Regions from separate parts of the Ferdinandcohnia jepli genome, predicted to be linked through region 2. Evidence: riboswitches for the same ligand, from Rfam matches in the RefSeq annotation. Region 2 holds a riboswitch; the other holds the start of a gene.
What was found. Region 2 has a riboswitch for glycine ahead of AB3M96_RS17010 (trimeric intracellular cation channel family protein). Riboswitches for the same ligand answer to the same signal wherever they lie in the genome.
Positions count from the first base shown of each region.

Region 1: linked by a shared signal. The riboswitch ahead of gcvT (glycine cleavage system aminomethyltransferase GcvT) and the one ahead of AB3M96_RS17010 (trimeric intracellular cation channel family protein) in region 2 are both predicted to bind glycine.

Region 1 is NZ_JBFOKR010000002.1:149-7,509, forward strand. Features, by position in the region: partial or broken rRNA gene AB3M96_RS02005 (16S ribosomal RNA) at 1-149, opposite strand, end outside; gene gcvPB (aminomethyl-transferring glycine dehydrogenase subunit GcvPB) at 591-2,048, opposite strand; gene gcvPA (aminomethyl-transferring glycine dehydrogenase subunit GcvPA) at 2,041-3,387, opposite strand; gene gcvT (glycine cleavage system aminomethyltransferase GcvT) at 3,426-4,529, opposite strand; glycine riboswitch at 4,705-4,794, opposite strand; gene AB3M96_RS02025 (DEAD/DEAH box helicase) at 5,047-6,735, shown strand; gene AB3M96_RS02030 (YqhG family protein) at 6,713-7,361, shown strand, end outside.
Region 2 is NZ_JBFOKR010000015.1:146,572-160,295, forward strand. Features, by position in the region: gene AB3M96_RS16995 (endonuclease/exonuclease/phosphatase family protein) at 1-619, opposite strand, end outside; gene AB3M96_RS17000 (alkaline phosphatase family protein) at 616-2,193, opposite strand; gene AB3M96_RS17005 (hypothetical protein) at 2,379-2,681, opposite strand; glycine riboswitch at 2,880-2,973, shown strand; gene AB3M96_RS17010 (trimeric intracellular cation channel family protein) at 3,109-3,720, shown strand; gene AB3M96_RS17015 (tyrosine-protein phosphatase) at 3,891-4,664, opposite strand; gene AB3M96_RS17020 (DMT family transporter) at 4,865-5,188, shown strand; gene AB3M96_RS17025 (DMT family transporter) at 5,212-5,556, shown strand; gene AB3M96_RS17030 (YitT family protein) at 5,597-6,472, opposite strand; gene AB3M96_RS17035 (pentapeptide repeat-containing protein) at 6,498-7,313, opposite strand; gene AB3M96_RS17040 (hypothetical protein) at 7,415-7,600, shown strand; gene AB3M96_RS17045 (DinB family protein) at 7,665-8,186, opposite strand; gene AB3M96_RS17050 (S16 family serine protease) at 8,338-9,291, opposite strand; gene AB3M96_RS17055 (metallophosphoesterase family protein) at 9,371-9,880, shown strand; gene AB3M96_RS17060 (NAD(P)/FAD-dependent oxidoreductase) at 9,870-10,994, opposite strand; gene AB3M96_RS17065 (hypothetical protein) at 11,192-11,326, shown strand; gene AB3M96_RS17070 (hypothetical protein) at 11,457-11,612, shown strand; gene sda (sporulation histidine kinase inhibitor Sda) at 11,776-11,907, opposite strand; gene AB3M96_RS17080 (DUF4179 domain-containing protein) at 12,191-13,724, opposite strand, start outside.

The sequences.
Region 1 (7,361 bases), on a different contig from region 2:
TTATCCCAGTCTTACAGGCAGGTTGCCCACGTGTTACTCACCCGTCCGCCGCTAACCTTTGGGAGCAAGCTCCCAAAGATCCGCTCGACTTGCATGTATTAGGCACGCCGCCAGCGTTCATCCTGAGCCAGGATCAAACTCTCCGAAGAAAGTATTGATTGCTCAATAGTTTGTTACTTGAATTAAACGTTGACGCTTGTATTGTGTTCAGTTTTCAAAGAACTTTTTAGTCACTTCTCAAAAGCGACTTTATTAATATAACATTTTCTAATACCTCAAGTCAACATCTATTTTTAAAAGATGTTATTCAATGAAACATTGTTTCTTAGTCAATCACTTTGTCGCGATGACTTAACCTATAATACCAGTCCCATATAAAAGTTTCAAGGTTTTATACCTAGGTAATTATTGGAAAACAGTAGATAATAAATTTCTAATATAATTTTTAACCAAGCATTAATAAACCCTTCACTTTCAAACCACAAGTTCCATAGCAGTTCTATAACTCCAATGCTTATCTTCAATCTTTCATTCAACAAAAAAAGAGATTCACCTGAAATAAGATGAATCTCTTCTATAATAATAAGTTTTTACTTTTGATAACGTAATACTGGCTTTCTTGCAGCCAACGTTTCGTCAAGTCGTTTAACCACAGTTGTATGCGGAGCCTCTTGAACGATTTCTGGATTTTCTTCTGCTTCTTTTGCAATTTGGATCATTGCATCGATAAAATCATCCAATGTTTCTTTAGATTCAGTTTCTGTTGGCTCGATCATCATACATTCCTCTACATTAAGTGGGAAGTAGATTGTTGGTGGATGATAGCCAAAGTCTAGTAAACGTTTCGCTATATCTAACGTACGAACACCTAATTTCTTTTGACGTCTTCCAGAAAGTACGAATTCATGTTTACAATGCTTATCGTACGGAAGGTCGAAATGTGGTGCAAGACGACGCATCATGTAGTTCGCATTTAACACAGCATATTCTGTAACAGCCTTAAGTCCATCTGGACCCATTGAACGAATGTAAGTGTAGGCACGGACATTGATACCAAAGTTTCCATAGTATGGTTTCACGCGTCCAATTGATTGTGGACGATTATAGTCGAAGTGATAACCTTCTTCTGTTTTTACAAGAACTGGTTTTGGAAGGTAAGGAATTAAGTCAGCCTTTACTCCTACAGGACCAGAACCTGGGCCTCCACCACCGTGTGGACCAGTAAATGTTTTATGCAAGTTAAGATGTACTACATCAAAGCCCATATCTCCTGGGCGCGCCTTACTAAGAACTGCATTTAGGTTCGCACCATCATAGTAAACCTTACCGCCAGCTTCATGGATGATCTTTGTCATTTCGAGAATGTTTTCTTCAAATAATCCAAGTGTATTTGGATTAGTAAGCATGAGAGCAGCTGTATCAGGACCAACAACACGGCGTAAATCTTCAAGGTCAACTAGACCATTTTCATCAGATTGAACTGTGATCGTTTCGAAGCCTGCTACAGTTGCTGATGCTGGGTTTGTTCCATGTGCGGAGTCTGGAACAATTACTTTTGTACGTGCAGTATCATTATTAGCCTCATGGTAAGCACGAATCATCATTAATCCAGTCCATTCACCATGTGCACCTGCAGCTGGTTGAAGAGTTACTTCATCCATACCAGTAATTTCCTTTAGATGCTCTTGCAGGTCATACATAAGTTCCATTGCACCTTGTACTGTTTCTTCTTCTTGTAATGGATGTATATGAGCAAATCCACTATAACGAGCTACATTCTCATTAATTTTCGGATTGTATTTCATCGTACATGAACCAAGTGGATAAAATCCAGAGTCTACTCCATGGTTACGCTTTGATAATGCTGTATAGTGACGCATAATATCTAACTCAGAAACCTCTGGTAGTTCAGGTTCTTCTACACGTATATAGTCTGCAGGGATAACTTCATTAATATTTACTTCAGGTATGTCTAATTCTGGCAAGCTATAACCAATTCGACCCGGCTTGGATAGTTCAAAAATTAATGGTTGATCTTGCTTATTCATTGCCATCCCCCAATTCTTTTACAAGTGTGTCAATTTCTTCTTTTGTGCGAAGTTCAGTTACAGCCACTAACATATGACCTTCTAATTCTGGATAATCACGGCCTAAATCGTATCCGCCAATAATTCCTTTTTGAATAAGATGAGCATTTGCTTCTTTTACAGACTTACCTAAGTTAACCACAAATTCATTAAAGAACGGTCCATCAAAAGCAACGTTAATGCCATTGTTAACAAATTGAGTTTTTGCGTAATGAGCTTTTTGAATATTGTTTGTAGATATTTCTTTTATACCTTTTTTACCTAGAGCAGTCATTGCTACTGATGCAGCAAGTGCATTTAAGGCTTGGTTTGAACAGATATTTGATGTCGCTTTGTCTCGACGAATATGTTGTTCACGTGCTTGTAGTGTTAATACAAATCCGCGCTTTCCATCTTCATCAACTGTTTGACCTACTAAACGACCAGGAACTTTCCGCATTAATTTAGTTGTTACAGCAAAATATCCACAGTGAGGTCCACCAAATGCAGCTGGAATACCAAATGGTTGCGCATCCCCTACTACGATGTCAGCACCAAATTTCCCAGGAGGTGTTAACGCCCCTAATGCTAGCGGATTGCTTGATACAATAAACATGCTCTTACCAGTATGAGCAACTGCTTCAATTTCTTTTAGTGGTTCAATCTGGCCAAGGAAGTTTGGATATTGAACAATAATAGATGCTACATTTTCATCCATTAAATCTTTTAAAGCTTCGATATCTGTTACCCCATTTTTAGTTGGGATTTCAACAACTTCGATATATTGTCCTTTTGCATATGTTTCTAATACTAAACGGGATTCAGGATGAACCGCCTTTGAAACAAGAACTTTTTTATTTTTTGTATGTCCTGTTGATAGCATCGCTGCTTCTGCAAGTGCAGTACCACCGTCATACATGGAAGAGTTTGCAACATCCATACCTGTTAGTTCACAAATCATCGTTTGGAATTCAAAGATCGCTTGAAGCTCTCCTTGAGAAATTTCCGGCTGATAAGGTGTATAAGCTGTATAGAATTCAGAACGAGATAGAACATGGTCGACGATAACCGGCATGTAATGGTCATATACACCAGCACCTAGAAATGATGCATGTGAACGAAGATCAGCATTTTTAGAAGCAAGTACTGATAGTTCTTTCATTAATTCAGGCTCTGACTTAGCTTTCTTAATGTTGTATTCTCCTTTGAATCGAACACTTTCAGGAATATCATTAAAAAGTTCATCAACAGTGGATACTCCGATTGCTTGAAGCATTTCATTTTTGTCTTGTTCCGTCATTGGTAAATAACGATGTTTCATGAATGTACCCCTTCCCTAAATAGGATATTAGTAAACCATTATTTTTTTGGACGTTTGTAAAATGGCGTTGCCACTACTACAGCTTTAAGACGCTTTTTACGAACCTGTACTTCAACTTCAGTACCAAGCTCTGCATGCTCTGCTTTTAGTAAGACTAAACCAATATTCTTTTGTAGCGTTGGAGATTGAGTACCAGTTGTTACTTCTCCCACTTGTTCTTCGCCTACAAACACTTCATAGCCGTGACGAGGAATCCCTTTGTCGATCATTTCAATACCGACAAGCTTCCTAGGAGCACCTTCTTCTTTTTGTTGCTTAAGAACAGCCTTACCGAAAAAGTCATCCTCTTTGTTAGGTTTTACAGCAAATCCAATACCAGCTTCGATCGGAGTGATATCCTTTGATAATTCTTGGCCATAAAGTGCAAGATTTGCTTCAAAACGAAGTGTGTCACGTGCACCTAAACCACATGGTAAAATTCCTTCTTGCTTCCCAGCTTCTAAAATCGCATTCCAAATTGTCACAACATCTTCTGCTGCGCAATATATTTCAAAACCATCTTCACCTGTATACCCTGTTCTAGACACCAGTGAACTTTTTCCGGCAACTTCTACTTCATCATTAAATTTAAAGAACTTGATTTCACTAAGGTCTGTTGTTGTAAGCTTTTGTAAAACGGTTTGGGCTAAAGGACCTTGGATAGCAACTTGGGCAATTTCATTGGAGATATTAACAACTTCTACATCTCCAAACACATGCTGCGTCATCCACTCAAAGTCTTTCTCAATATTTGAAGCATTTACAACTAATAGGTAGTCGTTGTCTGCTTTTTTATAGATTAATAAGTCATCAACAGTTCCACCATTTTCATAACACATTGCGGTGTATTGAGCTCCGCCGTCTTTTAAAAGCGAAACATCATTTGTCATCATTTTTTGTAAATATGCTAAGCTACCAGTTCCCTTTACTGTGATTTCTCCCATATGAGAAACATCAAAAAGACCTGCTTTGGTACGAACTGCTTCATGCTCTTCTTTAATACTAGAAAACTGAACAGGAAGATCCCATCCACCAAAATCAATCGTTTTTGCACCAAGCTTTTGATACTCATTAAATAAAGGTGTTCGTTTTAATTCAGACAATCTGATTCCCCCTTACATGATTGTTAAAAAATTCAGACTACACAAAAAAGGACAGATAGACTCCACATATGTGAAGTCTCTGTCCTTGCACCTGAAAGTTTACCTCGTGTTATGTATGATGAGGCTTTCCCCTTTGGTGGCCAACACTTTAAATGAGTGGCTCTCTCCAGAGTTGCGTCGAACAAGAGTCTTTTTGCCTGAGAGATTCACAGTTACTGCTTGCTCCTTCGGCGCTACAAATTGTAGTCTCTCCCCTTGTTGTCATTCGCGATATTCATATATTTCATTTTTTTGGTAATACTAACGAAACAGCTATTGAAAATGACCCATACTAAGCTTATTCGCTCGGTATTTAACAAATTAAAGCGGTTTCGAAACTACTATCATCCTACCATTTACGAGCGGTTTCGGCAATAAATTATTTAGCTAACATTACTGTATTTTTATAGTCAAACGTTCGTATTTTGGAATCACTTATATTTTTTACTACACTCAACGAGGAAAGGACTGTGAAAGTATGAATGTCGATTTTGAATTTGATCACTCGTGGAAAGGTGACTTTTTACAGAGAATTGACGAAGACGGTCCTTGGGCAAACTGGGAGCTTTTTAAGCTTGCTTATGAAGTGGAAAAGCATCAGACCATACCTGAATTTGAAGGGTTACAAGCGCCTAAGCATTTACCACAACTTACACCACTTCCACATCAACTTGAAGTTGCAAAGCAAGTCGTTGAAAAAATGAATGGAAAAGCTATTCTGGCTGATGAAGTTGGGCTTGGAAAAACAATAGAAGCTGGCCTCATTTTAAAAGAATACATGATTAGGGGATTGGTAAAAAAGGTTTTAATCCTTGTACCAGCATCCCTTGTTTCACAATGGGCAATGGAATTAAATCAAAAGTTCTATATACCTGCTGTCCAACAAAAGAAAAGTTATATGTGGGAGCAGTATGATGTAGTTGTTTCTTCTATTGATACTGCAAAACGCAGCCCACACCGAGAAATCGTATATGAACAGGATTATGACCTCATTATTATCGATGAAGCTCATAAGTTAAAAAATAACAAAACCAAAAACTATGAATTTGTTCAAAATCTAAAAAAGAAGTTTTGCTTATTGTTAACAGCAACTCCTATTCAAAACAAAATTGAAGAGATTTTTAATCTTGTATCCTTACTTAAGCCAGGTCACTTAGGGAATCAGTCTTATTTTGATGAACTATATGGAAAGAAAAAGAAATCCATTGAAGACCATGAGCATTTAAAGGAATTAGTGAATAAGGTGATGATTCGAAATCGCCGTGATGATACAGGGATTGAGTGGACGAAACGTAGGGTTGAAACTGTACCGATTGAATTCTCTGAAACTGAACAGGAATTATATGACGCAATTACAGCCTATCGTTCAAGCTTTTCACCATTTGCTTCAAGCATGTTCTCTATTTTAACTCTACAAAGAGAAGCGTGTAGTAGTCGTGAAGCCGTTTATTTCACACTGAAAAAGATGCTAGAAAAAAAGAATGAAGACGGTGTTCAGGTCCCTCAGGATTTGGTTATGGGACTTATGAAAAAAGTAGAACAGGTGTCTCAAAATTCTAAGGCAGAAAAAGCAGTTGAATTAATTAAACAAATTAATGATAAGGTTATTATTTTTACAGAATATCGGGCTACACAGATGTATTTACAATGGTTCCTTCAACAGAACGGAATATCATCGGTCCCTTTCCGTGGTGGCTTTAAGCGTGGAAAGAAAGACTGGATGAGAGAATTATTTAAAGGGAAATTTCAAGTGTTAATTGCAACTGAAGCAGGCGGTGAAGGTATTAACCTGCAATTCTGTAATCATATTATTAATTATGATTTACCTTGGAATCCGATGAGACTTGAGCAACGGATTGGTCGTATTCACCGTCTTGGACAGGAAAAGGATGTTCATATTTATAACTTCGCCACAAAAAATACAGTTGAAGAACATATTCTGAAGCTTTTATATGAAAAAATTAATTTATTTGAACGAGTTATTGGTCAGCTAGACGAAATTTTAACGAGATTAGATATTGGAAACATTGAAGACCATATCCAAGATATCCTTCTACGGTCTCGTAGTGAAGGAGAAATGAAAATTAAGATGGAAAACTTAACTTCAATTATTAGTTACGCTGAAGAAGATGGTGGTGAACAGCATGCAGCAACAGGAAATCGTTAACTTTCTCGAAAAATACTTTGTATCCAACCATTGTGAAATTCTCGAGAGACAACAAGGTTATATGACAGTACAGTTAACAATTGATTTGGATAAACAATTGATGAATCGACCTTTTTATTGGACGTATGTAGAAAAAACAGGTGGAACACCAAATCCAATGAAACTCACTTTAATCACCGACCGAGACAAAACAGCAGATGATGTGAAAGGTGACTTCATTCATTTCGGGGCACCACGCTTGCACCAAATTTTCGAATCAACAAAACAACTTGCAAGCTATATCAGGTTGTATCAACAGACAACCCCAATGATGCAGGGAAATACCCCGCTTTATCCATGGCTAGGCTTAAACGTGAAAGTTTCCTATAAATGTGACCGTAAACGCGATATATTACTGTCACTTGGGATTCAGCTTATTAACGGCAGTATTGTTGAAGAATTCCAAGAAAAGCTTGATAAGCTTGATTTAAAACCAAAGATTCCAGATTTAACATATACAATGTCACCGCTCATAAAACCACAGAGTGGCCTGAATCGTCTGCAACAATATATCCGTGGTTTTGTTGAGAGCCAAGAACATACATGGGCAGATGATGCTCGCAAGCGTTGGGATGAGGACTTGGCCC
Region 2 (13,724 bases):
TTCTCGGCTTTGTAGATGGATATGTATTACCCAATCCACTCCCTTTCTCTTCCCACACATCTTCGAAATTCTTAGTCACCCTTTTCCAATTTCGTGAATATGGTTTCATGTTCCAATCTCCAAGGATAATGGCAGGCGCCTCCAGTTTATTCAAAATAAACGAACTCTGTAACCAATGGGTGATTGGATTCAAGCTTAAGTGCGTTACAAATACGTTCAGTATTTTCTCATTCACTTCAATGGCCGCTTCCAGAACTGATCTGCCTTCTATTACGCGTGGCAAATAATTAAGTAAATGATTCTGACTATGTTTTAAAGGATATCGCGACAAAAGGGCATTCCCATATTGATGGTATTCATATTCTGTCTTTCTTGACTTTTTACTTAGCGACGGACTAAATGCATAAAAATAGTGTAATTCATTTGCTAGTAATTCAATTTGATCAACATAGTTACTTCGCTTTGAGAAATTTTTGTCAACTTCATTAAGACCAATAATATCTGCACCACTACTATAAATGACATCTTTAATCCTATTTAACTCAAGCTTCTTATCCGTACCTTTTCCATGATGAATATTGAATGTCATGACTTTTATCGTATCCAAAGGTTCTCTCATTTTAGGGCTTCCTTATCCTTCACTAATCTCAAAACCCATTCCTTCAGATCCACCATTCTTTGATGTTTAGGTTCTATGTTTGTACCCGCAACAATCATTGGAAAATGTGAGTCATCCTTATGAAGAGAGCCATGACTTGCTCCTCCAACATGTCTTGGTGAACCTTCTCCTATAAATTCATATCCCGGTTTTGCATTAACAATCAAGAAAGTACCTGAATGTGAAAAGAATGAACTATATAGTCTTGCTAATCCATCTGGGTAATCTCCATACAAAATTTCATTTTCTTGCAGCACTAAGTCCATAATTTTTTCATTTCCATCTATCGACCAGGATTGACCATACTGATCAATATACTCACCACCAGGTTGAAAGGTTAAGGTACCACTAATACCACTTTTGCTTACAATAACCTGCTTGCCTTCTTTCCATGCCATTACATCTAACCTCGAGTCTTCTTTCAACAACTTCAAAATATCTTCGGCGCTAATTTCCTTATCCAATAAGTAAATAAACGACATTCTCTCATTTAGACCTAATACAATCTGATCATTGTTTTGAACAGGTTCTCCAATTTTATGTATCTTAAAAGTATCAAGTAGTTTTCGCAAGTCAATTAATGCTTCTTTTTTGTTATTTTTTATATAGGTCTGGCCACTATCACCCATTACCACCCAAGTATTCTTCTCAATTGCCTCTTCACATGATGAGTACAAATTTAATAGTTCTTGTAAATGCTTATCGGCTTCCTCTATTCCTTTTGTTACATATACACCCTTCTTATGAACTTGCTTATCATTGTCTGATAGATAAACCAATGAATAGGAAGGAAGAGTATCTTGTTGTATTAAATAGGTTAATTCCTTCGTAGCAAAACGGTCTGTAAATCCGAAGGCCTGCCAAAAATGTGTATACTTATTATCCGGATCATTTTTTGATAATAATCCATACGAAAAATAATTTGGCGCAGGAACCTCTTCATTTTCATTCAAATAGCCAAGATATTTAAAGAGCCTTGGTACATTAAGTTGTCGACTATGGCTCCCGCGATAAACAAGAGTATTAATGGAAGATGACTGAAGTCCAAGCTCTTCATGAATCGTTTTAACGTTCATACTTAAATGCCTTTGATTTAAGTTAAGAATGCTATCTCTCATTACTTGTTTAACACCGAGCTTTGCTATTTCCTTCCATGCGCTTCCATAGCTAACTAACCTTTGCTCCTTTTCATCAAACCAGACAAGGGCTGGAACCTTATGTTGGTCAGGATACGTACCCGTTAATAAGGTACTATCGATTGCCACTGACATAGTTGGATAGCTACTAATCATTGAAGGGTAATAATAGCCATTCTTCATAAGAAATTCTAATGCTGGTGCCTTTCCATTCGAAATAGCACTCTGCATTGGCTCATCCATTATTGAATCAATAATGACCATGACAACTGGTTTACTAGATGATTCCACAGATACATGGTTCTGCTTTGTTATCTTCTTTGGTGAATGTATTAAGAACATATATCCAAAGGCGAGTAAAAAGGAAAGAATGACTATCGAACTTATTACCTTTGCCAAAGGAAAATCAACTCCTGACCTGTTTACGAAAAAAACTATACTAGTAATCTTTGTTATCTTAGGAAGGATTATTCTTTTAGGAATTGGTTTGTTATTTTTACATAAAAAAACTGCACCTCCATCGTTAGATTATTGTCCAACAATTTTTGGTGCAGTTCATAATGTTCGGTGTGTTGATTCTGCTTTTATAACTCAAGTTTCTCCAACAGCCAATCCTGGATCTCATCTTTTGTTTCGTTACCAACCTTTAGTGTACCTAATACGACGCCTTTTCCAATAATCTGTATTTCAGGTGCTGCAACGTCCTTTGTTATATTAATACTATAAGTGACTGTTTCAATGTGACGAATTGGTATTCTGTTAATGTTAATAATTCCATCAGTAACTAAATATCCATCATCAGTAAGTGTTATTTTATTTTTCTTCCATGAAAATTCATTAGATGAAACCTTTTTCTTTTGTGATTCTTTAGAACCAAATAAACCCATGTAATCGCACCCCTCTCTATAATTTATATTATCAGAAATAGAGCGTCATTTGTAAGAAAAATGGAAATTCTTGTCGAAAACGGGAAAAGAGTCCTATTTTCCTTTAACATCTATGCAGATTTTTAATAAAGAATTATTTTTATTGACAGTACAAGCGATTATCGGATAATATTCTTATGAATTTAAGAATACTCGCGGACGATTATTGTGGGAGAGAACGTATCTAACGTCACCGAAGGGGCAAATCTTAACAAAAGGCTAATCTCTCAGGTAAAAAGACCACAGTAAGACGCTTCTCTGGAGAGCGCTGGTAAGCCACCCAAGGGGTAACACCTTCTAGATTAGGTAAAACTCTCAGGTACAAGGACAGAGATAAAGGATTCTCAGTTTTTGTATGATGTTTTACTTTGGATTAGGGGGTTTTTTTGTGGTTTGGGATGTGTTAAATGTGTTTGGAACAATTGCATTTGCGATTAGTGGTGCAATCGTTGCAATGGAGGCTAAGTATGATATTATCGGGGTTTATGTGTTAGGTTTAATTACGTCATTTGGTGGTGGCGCAATTCGAAATCTTTTAATAGGTATCCCCATACATGAATTATGGCAACAAACGCCTCTTTTTATAATTGCAATTATAACTATTACAATAGTATTCTTGTTACCGGACAGTGCAGTGGAACGGGTAAGGGAATGGCATCTGTTCGATGCAATCGGTCTCTCAGCCTTTGCGGTACAGGGTGCAATGTATGCATATTCGATAGAACTTCCTATTCTTGCAATTATGTTCTCAGCAGCTATTACTGGTGCTGGCGGAGGAATTATCCGCGATGTATTAGCTCAGCAAAAGCCGATTGTGTTTCGCAAAGAATTATATATGGTATGGGCCATGATTGCAGGATTTATCATCAGCATGGGATGGGCACAAGAACCGTATCAGTTATATACACTTTTTTGTATCATCTTTCTGTTACGTGTTACGTCACATCGTTTTGGTTGGAGCTTGCCAACTCGCTCAGTTACTAACTTACAAAGCAATTAAACTACTATTTTATAGACATGAAGAAGGCCCAAGTTATGGGCCTTCTGTTCGATTTGTAAGTTTAATTGTAAGATTGTCCAAGAGCATTCCTCCATTGTTATTTTTAGTATTATATTCTACAAAAAGAACGTTACCCCTTTAGGATAACGTTCTATATTTCTATCATGCCATTACTCTAATAAATGAGTCTTCAATACATCAATGTCCTCTGTAGAAAGACCAAGTACCTCTTTACAATATGTATCTGCACTTCCATATTGTATTTCTAACTCATTAAGAAATGCTTCGATATATTCGACCCGTGCTTCCATGATAGAGTCTATTACATCTTGATCGATATTTGGTAGGTCGTTGTAGCCTATCTCCTCAAAGTTTGCATTCATTTGCTCAAGTGTTTCATTCGTATACAGATAATCGTTATGGATATCTTCTCTTGTAACTCCTAAAACACTAAGAATAAGTGCTGCTACTGCACCAGTTCGATCCTTTCCTGCCATACAATGAAATAGCATCGGAGTATGTGGTTCATTTAGTAACACGTTAAAAACATTCTGAAAAGCAGTCTTAAAAGAAATCATATTTTTGTTTAAATTAAGTAATAGTTCACCTGGTTTTGTTTTCCTTAGTTCGTCAGCAAAGCTAGAGTGTGTTCCAACTTGCCCCATCATTTTGTCATCTGACAATATCGGCGTATGATACCAGACAGCATCATCAATTACCGGATCTGGGTACTTTTCAATTTCGTCTACACCACGTAAATCACAAATTTTTTGAATGTTAAGGTGACTAATAGTTTCTAGGTCTTTCTCTGTTACCCTACTTAAATTACCTGAACGAAATAACATTCCTTTTTTAACTTTACGACCTTCTTTGGTAATGTAACCACCTAAATCTCTGAAATTGAAGGTTCCTGTTAATACTATTTCTGTAATTGCTGTTGTCATTTTATATTTACCTCTACCCTGTCATTATTTTTACAATATATAATTATACTAAAAATTCCTAATAAAATCTAAATCTACCATTTAAATGTTATAAATATTACATATACTTTGACCATAGTAATGACTATAAAACTTTAATTGTTTTTAAGAATCTATGTCTGTAAAATCAATGGTGGACTACATCAAAAGGAGATACAATGATGAACGCTTATGTACCATTATTTATAGCTATTATAAGCGAAGTATTCGCTAGTTCTATGCTAAAGAACACAAATGGGTTTAAAAAACTCTTTCCTACATTAGGAGTGGTGATTGGATATGGATTAGCATTCTATGCGTTATCTATTTCTTTACAATCACTTTCACTCGGAGTAGCTTACGCTATATGGGCAGGTTTAGGAACTGCACTTACCGCTTTAGTTGGTATCACGTTTTATAAAGAACATTTTGATCGCAAAATTTTAACTGGAATAGTCTTAATTATTATCGGGGTGATACTCCTGAATATCGGAGAAACTCATTAACCTGAGGGAAAAGAGGATTATATATGAAAGGCTATATTTTTTTATCCGTTTCAATTATAACTGAAGTGTTTGCAAAAACTATGTTAAAATTATCAGCAGGTTTTACTATTCTTTTTCCATCTCTTTTAGTTATTTTAGGATATACACTGTCGTTCTATTGCTTATCTCTTTGTCTTAATACCGTGCCTTTGAGTTTGGCGTATGCCATTTGGTCAGGTGTTGGTACAGCCCTAACTGCCATAATTGGCATTCTTATTTGGAATGAAGCTTTTAATTCCTTTATTCTGTTTGGAATACTTTTTATTATTGCTGGTGTCGTATTACTTAACGTTAAAAATACAGATGAAACAGAGAAGCAATATCAATAAAGAAAGCGCTAATTTCAACTAGGAATCAACGCTTTCTTTTTTAATGAATATCATTCTTTTTAAAGTTTCCACCCTTTACTTCGGAAACGTCATATACGATAACGAAAGCTCCTCCATCAATTTCTTGGATAATTTCTTTCATTTTCGCTTCTTCTAATCTGTTTATGACACAAGTAATTTCTTTAAATTCTTCATTTGAATAAGCGCCTCGTACGATGTTATATGTTGCACTTCTTCCTAAGCGGTCACTTATCGCTTCTACCATCTGTTCTGGTTCATTTGTGATAATTTTGAAGGTTTTTAATCCACTTAACCCTGTTTCAACAATATGTATAACTTTTGAGGCAATAAAGTAAGCAATACCGGAGAGAATTGCTCCTTGAAGACCGAATACTGTAGAAACGATAATGAACACAAATAAATTCAAGAATAAAATAAGATCACTCGTTCCAAACGGAAGTTTTCGCGACATTAAAACCGCCAGCATATCGATACCATCCAGGGCACCACCATTACGCAATGCTAATCCCATACCAAATCCAATAATGATACCACCGACAACCGTAATTAATAAGGTATCACCTTCAATAATGGTTGGAACATGGTGCATAACGATTGTGCCAATCGCAAGTGAGACGATCCCGATAATAGAAAAAATTGCAAAACTTTTACCAATTTGTTTGTAACCTAAATAGACAAACGGGATATTCAAGATAGCAATTAATAACCCAAGTGGTAATCCAACTAATTGAGAGCCTGCAATACTTAGCCCGGTCACTCCACCGTCCGATACATTGTTAGGAATTAACACAGCTTCTAGTCCATACGCAGTAATAAATCCTCCTAAAATAATGGCAATTGCTCGCAAAGTCAGTTTTATTTTACTGGGGTGTTTATGTTTGGTTCCTTTTGTCATTTTCATTTCCTCATTTCAAAAAATATTAACTTAGCCAATGCTGTGGCCTTTTTAAAGTTGACGGTAATTTTGTATTACTATCACCATTTGCAGCATTTACTTGTGCTTGTGTTAAAAATATACTGCCTGAGAGATTGGCTCCACTTAAATTAGCATCCCTCATATCAGCACCAATAAAATCACACTTTCGCAAGTCTGCGTTTCTTAGGTCGGCTGCTATTAGCAAGCTTCCACGAAAATCTGTACCGCTCAGGTCTGCTCCCTTAAGCTTAGCTCCAATATACTCGATTCTTTTTCTGCCCTTCGTTTTTCTATTAACTCGGGACCGTACGAGTTCACTTACTTGGAGTAGTAACTTATTAATTGTAGTTCTATGGTCAGACACATGCAAGCTTAGAATATCTTCTGGCTTTCGTATAGTTAATTCTTCTGTTTTATCAATCGCCATGCGCAATTCCTCGTATATAGGCTCAGCCTCTTTTATACTCAGAGCTTCAAACAGATAATATAATATTTCGTGCAGTTGCTGCATAATCGGAAATACATTGAACATTTCATTAGCGGTTTCCGGATACTCCCGCCAATCATTTCCGTTATAGGTTATTTGTGATACCTTTTGTCCAGCACCAAAGCATTCATATACAGTACAGCCTTTATACCCTTTATGCCTTAGATTTTGATGTATGTCGCAGCGATAGTTAGAATTTAAGTTACGACAAGGAGTACCTCCGTCCTTATCTATAGCAAAATCAGCAGATTTAGCGAAAGGTAAAGCTACACAACATAATCCAAAACAATTTTCACAATCAGCACTAATACTCTTTACTAATTGGCTATTCATCTTTCACACATCCTATTTTGTTATCCAGTTAACAAATAATTAATATATTATCATATTCTTACAACCAACAAGAACAATTTATAAAGATGTATTTAAAAAAAATGTATTATTATGAATTCTCAGGGACTCACCAACACACTTTGACCCATTTTTCAAAAATTTTCCAAGGATTGGTAAATCCTATTCAAGTAATTCCAATAGATGGTGTTCAAGAAATTACACTACCTTCTACCGTTAAAGCGACTGCAGATAATGGAATCGTTAAAATTCTACTACAGCACAAATGAAGGCAAAAAGAAATAAGAAACTAAAAACCTGGGCTATTCATAGCTCAGGTTTGTTTTATGCTATTCACTTTTTCAATACTCCCAGATATTCAATCCATGGTCCAACATCTGATTTATATCTCTTAGCAAGTACCCTTACAATTTGTGAAATATGAGTTAAATCATGAACAACCCATGTAGATAGCAGTTCCCTAACTTTTACAACTTCAAAAGCTGGATGATAACCTGTTATTTCTAAATCAACTTCACCAGAAAAAAGTACTTTAAGCCTGTCTAAATTTTGTGTCCGTATGGTTTTAAACTCTCGAAACGCTTCTTCTATCGGTCTATCACTCTTGTGCAAGTGCGAATAACGATCAAATTCTGGGAATGGCTTATTCTCACCTTCACTAAGGATAAACTCTAATCTTGGAATCCAATTATTCTTTTCTCCCTCAATTAGATGCTCTATCACCTCAATTGAACTCCACGTACCTTCACCTTCATTGCTTTCCAACCATTTCTCAGATATACCAGATAAAAATAACTCCAATGTCTTTGGTGTTCTTTCAAGTATTTCGATTGCTTCTTCTAGTTTAAAGTTCATATGATAGCTCCCTTCATTAACATCCTGATTTTTTTGCTACCAGTCTTTTTCTAGGCTCTTTTCGCAAAAAGAAAATTGCTACTTAAGTCTTTACTTAAAGTAAAAGGGCAAAGTTTAAAAGAGGCTCAATAAAGTATATGTCTATCAGTCCTTAAAACTTATTCAATTCACCAATAATTTTTATAGCATCGTCAATATGCGGAACTGAAAATACTTCAATCGATAGCTGGTATTCTTCCTTTGTAGCTGCTGCTTCTTTAGCATTTCCTATAGGTATTATGATATAAGGTAGGGCTTGCTCTTCAGCAATTATCATTTTTTCTTTTACCATACCAATTGGTAAAACATCCCCATTACCAGATAATGCCCCTGTTACTGCAATTTCCTTGTTATTAATTACTTCTTGTTGTTCAATAAGACTCGTTAACGCTAATCCTAAGCCTGCACTATCTCCTGCTAGATCCTCTCTGTTTAAAAACTCTGCAAGCATATGAGGTTCAGATCCAAGGTATTCTGTGACATTCTCCCCCATTTGCTCAAACTCGTCTTTAAAAAACCCTAAATAGCCAAAAATTTCAAGGTTTTTACTTATATAGCGATCTTCATTATCAAGTCTATATAAGTCAATCAATTGCTGCTGCTCATAATTGTTTCTAATGCTTTCCTCATCCTCAAGGATCAGTATCTCTACAGTTCTTACAACCATTAAATGAATACCCGAGTTTTCATCTAACTCAATTGGTGAAGCATGAAAACTGGCAGTATATGTAGTAGATTCATATTTTAACAGGCCCAATTCATAACACAAAAGGACACCGGTAATGATGGTTAGTATACTTATATACTTGAGTTTATCTCTAGCATTTCTAAAAACTAGCAGGAGTACAAATAAAATAAAAAAACTAAGAAATATCCCTCCAACATAGGTAAAGCTATTTATAAAATTTGCGAAATATGTGTACCACCAACCTACAAATGCGAGTATTGTGGCTAAAAGAAAAATAAATAGTCTTCGATTTATACGTAAATTCATTTTCTCCTCTTTCATTTCGTTGTAATTAAAAAGTTCCTTTATTTCATTTGAAGAACCACGTCTGCTCTTCATTTATGTATATAAAAGTTAAGCTTTATAGTAACATTGTAATATATTTCCTATACTAAAAGTAACCCATTATGTAAGGCAGGTGTTTACATTGAAAATAGCTGTTATTGCTGATACCCATTTGCCGAAGAAGGCAAAAAAGCTACCTCAAAGTTTAATTAATGGTATTCATGGGGTGAATTTTATTATTCATGCAGGTGATTGGCAAACCATGGAGCTTTATGAAGAACTCAGCTTAATTGCTCCTGTTCTTGGGGTTAGTGGTAATGTCGACACCCCAGAGATCAAAGATATAGTCGGAGAGAAACTCATTATAGATAAACAGGGGTATAAAATTGGAGTTGTTCATGGCCATCTTGGAAAAAAGAGAACCACACCTGAGCGTGCTCTTGAAGCATTTAAAGGTGAAGCATTGGATTTGATTCTATTTGGGCACTCCCATATTCCTTACAAACAGTATCATGGTAAAACATTATTATTTAATCCAGGCTCCCCTACTGATAAACGAAAACAACCACAATATTCATATGGTATTCTCGAATTCGGAGAGACCCTGAAAATAAATCATCATTTCTATTCGATTAAGGATTAAGTTCAAATGCACCTGCAACATCGTACAAACTCAGGTCGATTTCTAACTGTTGATCCATTGCCAACTTTGCCAATTGAGAGCCTAGAAATGGACCTACAGTTAATCCTGATGCACCAAGACCGTTTGCTACAAATACATTTTTAAATGTAGGTACTGTACCGATAACTGGGAGAAAATCCGGTGTAAAGGGCCGGAAACCAACACGAGTTTCAACAACTGTTGCATTAGAGAGTCCAGGCGCAACAGTGAGAGCCTTTGTAAAAACTTCATGCAGTCCACCTGCAGTAACTCTCCTGTCAAAGCCCTTTTCATTTTCATGAGTTGCACCGATTACGATACGCCCCTCATCAAATGCTAGAAGATACTGATCGTTCGGTGGCATAACAACTGGCCAATTTTCAGTGCTTGTATGTTCCAATTGCAAATGAACGATTTGCGCTTTTTGAGGCGATACCAAAAACTTCATACCTAATGGTTCAATAATTTCGTTCGCCCATGCTCCTGCTGTTATAATCACGGAATCGGCAATGATTTGTTCTTCACCAATCTTTACACCTGTTACATTGTTTTCTTCACATAGTAAAGAAGCATCTCCGGTTCGAATTACAGCTCCATTTTTCTTGGCAGCCCTAAGTAAAGCATTTCGCAACTCACGGCCATTTACTCTAGCTGCGCCACTAATGTAAACAGAAGCGTATTCATTTGAAACTGGCGGGAAGTACTCTTTAGTTTTAGAGGAACCTAGTTTTGTAATATCGCCTATTTCTGGTGCATCCTCGCGACGAACTTGTGCTCGTTCAACCATTTTGTCCAACTTATCTTCAATTGTATGTAGACTTATCGCACCAACTTTTTTATAGCCCGTGTTTTTCTCACCTTCATCTTCTAATTTTTTAATAAGAGTTGAGTAATATCTCGCACCCGATTTCGCAAGGTTATACCACGCCTTGTTACGACGTTGGGAGAGCCACGGACAAACGATTCCAGCTGCTGCATCTGTTGCTTGTCCTTTATCTTCACGATCAATAACGATTACTGTTGCGCCAGCTTTCGCAAGATGATACGCTGTCGATGCGCCAAGTATTCCTGCACCTACTACTATATATGTACTCATTTATAACAAGTTCCCTTCACATTCTTTTTACTTATTCTACTAAAAAGAGAAAGAAATTTAAATTCATGAACATTTTATATTATTTTCAATTTTTCTGAATAATTCTTTGCTTACAAAGCGATGCTATATATAACTACTGTAAAATATAGGAAAAATACATAATTACAGTAGTACAAATGTAGAAAGGAGGAAAGTGTATGACCAATAAAAATAATAATCGGAACCAACCACATACAGGGTCAAAAAGTATGGATACAGAATTCGGTTCTGACCAAAACCTCAGTAAAAAAGCAAGGAAAAAGGCAGCTAGGGAAAATCGCAAAAACAGATAACAAAGAGACTGTATAAACCATTGTACCGGTACACTTTGGCCTGTTCCCCTAAGCCATACTAGGAGGCGGGTTTTTTTTTAGTTATCGGACGACCTACGTCCTCCGTATACTTTGTTAAGGGGGGGAAACGATGAAACATGTAGATATTCAAATGATTTTATTCGTAGGGGCTTCTCTAATACATGACTACTGGTTAATATGGGGACTACCACGTGTTTATTATATGGATGTACGTAAAGAGCATCTTACTAAGGAAGATGATGACCATGATGACCGGGTAGCATAATAAAAAGGTGTTCTACAACGCTTTCAAGAATATGTTTCCCTAAATGAGTGAAGGGCTTGGAAGCCATTCGCAGAAAAATACTAATTTACCTTTCTTGCTTACCGCTGGAAATAACTCAATGCGTCAAATAGTAGTAGAAGAGCTTTGGTTATTGCCAATCTTTCTACCTTTCTATATTGAGCCCTCTTTTGTTAATTTCCTTTTCCAATAAACTTATAAACTCTTTGTCTACTTTTTGTTCTGTTGCCTTAATATAAATCTCTTTTAATTTTGTATCATTTACATCTGAAAACATATCAAACCCCTTGCAGCGAATGACAACTATCCCTTCACCCAGTTACCATTATAAATACTTTCAGTTATGTTCTCCACAACATATCGCTTTTACCAGTATTTTATAATAACTCGTAATATGCCCCTTTTTCGAAGGTATCCTTAATCAACCTACTGAAAAATTCTTTAATTTCACTATAATCCTCGTATCTTGGTCTTCAAACTAAAACATCTAGCAAAACTTCACATCCCTTATCATAATTGAAAAAAGAGAGGAAGTACCATAGTACTCCCCTCCAGATGTTTTAATCTAATGATACTTTTATTGACTCGTTAGTGTATTTTACAGTATTATAGCCATGAATCTCGAGTTTCGTTGGGATAACATCCTCATCCCCAAAGTCATTTATTAGTTCCATTTCCGTTTTTGTCGGGTAGAAACGTACCCTTTCCCACCCATTAAATTGATATTCATCCTGTTTATATATCTTTCCATCACTATCCATATATACTCCCTCATTATCACGATAACCCATAGAAAGCGCCTGTCCATCTTTGTCAGTAAGGAATTGATAATGCAGCATATTATAGTTTCTAACTTCTGGTTTCGCTTCTGTAAAAGTAATGATAGCCGGATTACCTATTGTGATATTATCAACTGAAATTGTGTTTCCCTGATATTTGAAAGTTTGAGGAAATACCCCATAAGGGTTAACAGTAAAGGTTTTGTTGTCCTGTATATATAGTTCCATTCCCTCTATGTCAATTTCTAGATTTTGGGGTTCCTCAAAATATAGTGGTTCAAAGCTTGTTTGCATTGTAATCCACTCACCATTACCACTACTATTATGGTGAATATTTCCATACAAATCTACTTTAGCCTCTTGATTCTCTGTTTTAATAGAATCAAAATGAACCTCACCTACATGCATGCTACTTTCCTGTAAAATCTCATATCGATAACGAAGCATCGTTGTAGTAGGTGCAAAAACGATCTTTGTAAAATGTAATGGAATTCCTTCAATCTCAACTTTCTTATCCAACTCATGCTCAATTGATGCAGTCTTTGTAACTGGAATTTCAAAGTTCCACTCCCCAGCAACAATTTCGTTGTTACTGTGAGTTGCATTGATGACGTCAATTACATTGTCACCTTCTGCTATCTTCAATAGTCTAGAAATATTAAGTTTAATCGTCCCGCTCTCAGGGTAAATGGGTAAAACACTAACTTTCCCTTCAAATATATTACTAGCTTTACTCTTAGTTTCCAGCTCTTCAAAAGGAAAATACTGCATTTGATAGGACATATGATTTAATAGGTCTTCCTCATTTTCAATAGTAAAGCCTTCATAGTTATTTATCATATAATGATGATTAGTCTCTAAATCTTCAATCTCGTAATAAAGTAATGTTTGAAATTCATCGGCAACCACACTTTTTATAGTAATTTTCACACCATTACTCTCTTGTTCTAAATAAAGTGGCTCAGCTATCCCATGTTTCAGATACGTTAACAATTGCTCATCTTCAAGATTTCGCCAATCTTGATAAGAATAATAAAGATATGCGAAACCGTTCGTAACAAACCCAATAAATATACCAATTGCTAAAATAGAGGCTATAACAGAACTAACAACAATACGTTTCTTTACTACTTGTTTTCTTCTTTCTTCAGTTTCGATTACTCTACCTCTCACGCTCTTCATGACAGTAGGAGGAACATCCGCAGTATCAGTTACACGACCAAAATATAAAATAACATCTTGAATAAGTGCCAACTCGTTTTGACAGTTCTGACATGTATGTAGGTGTATCTCTAAATCTACCTTATCTCTTCGA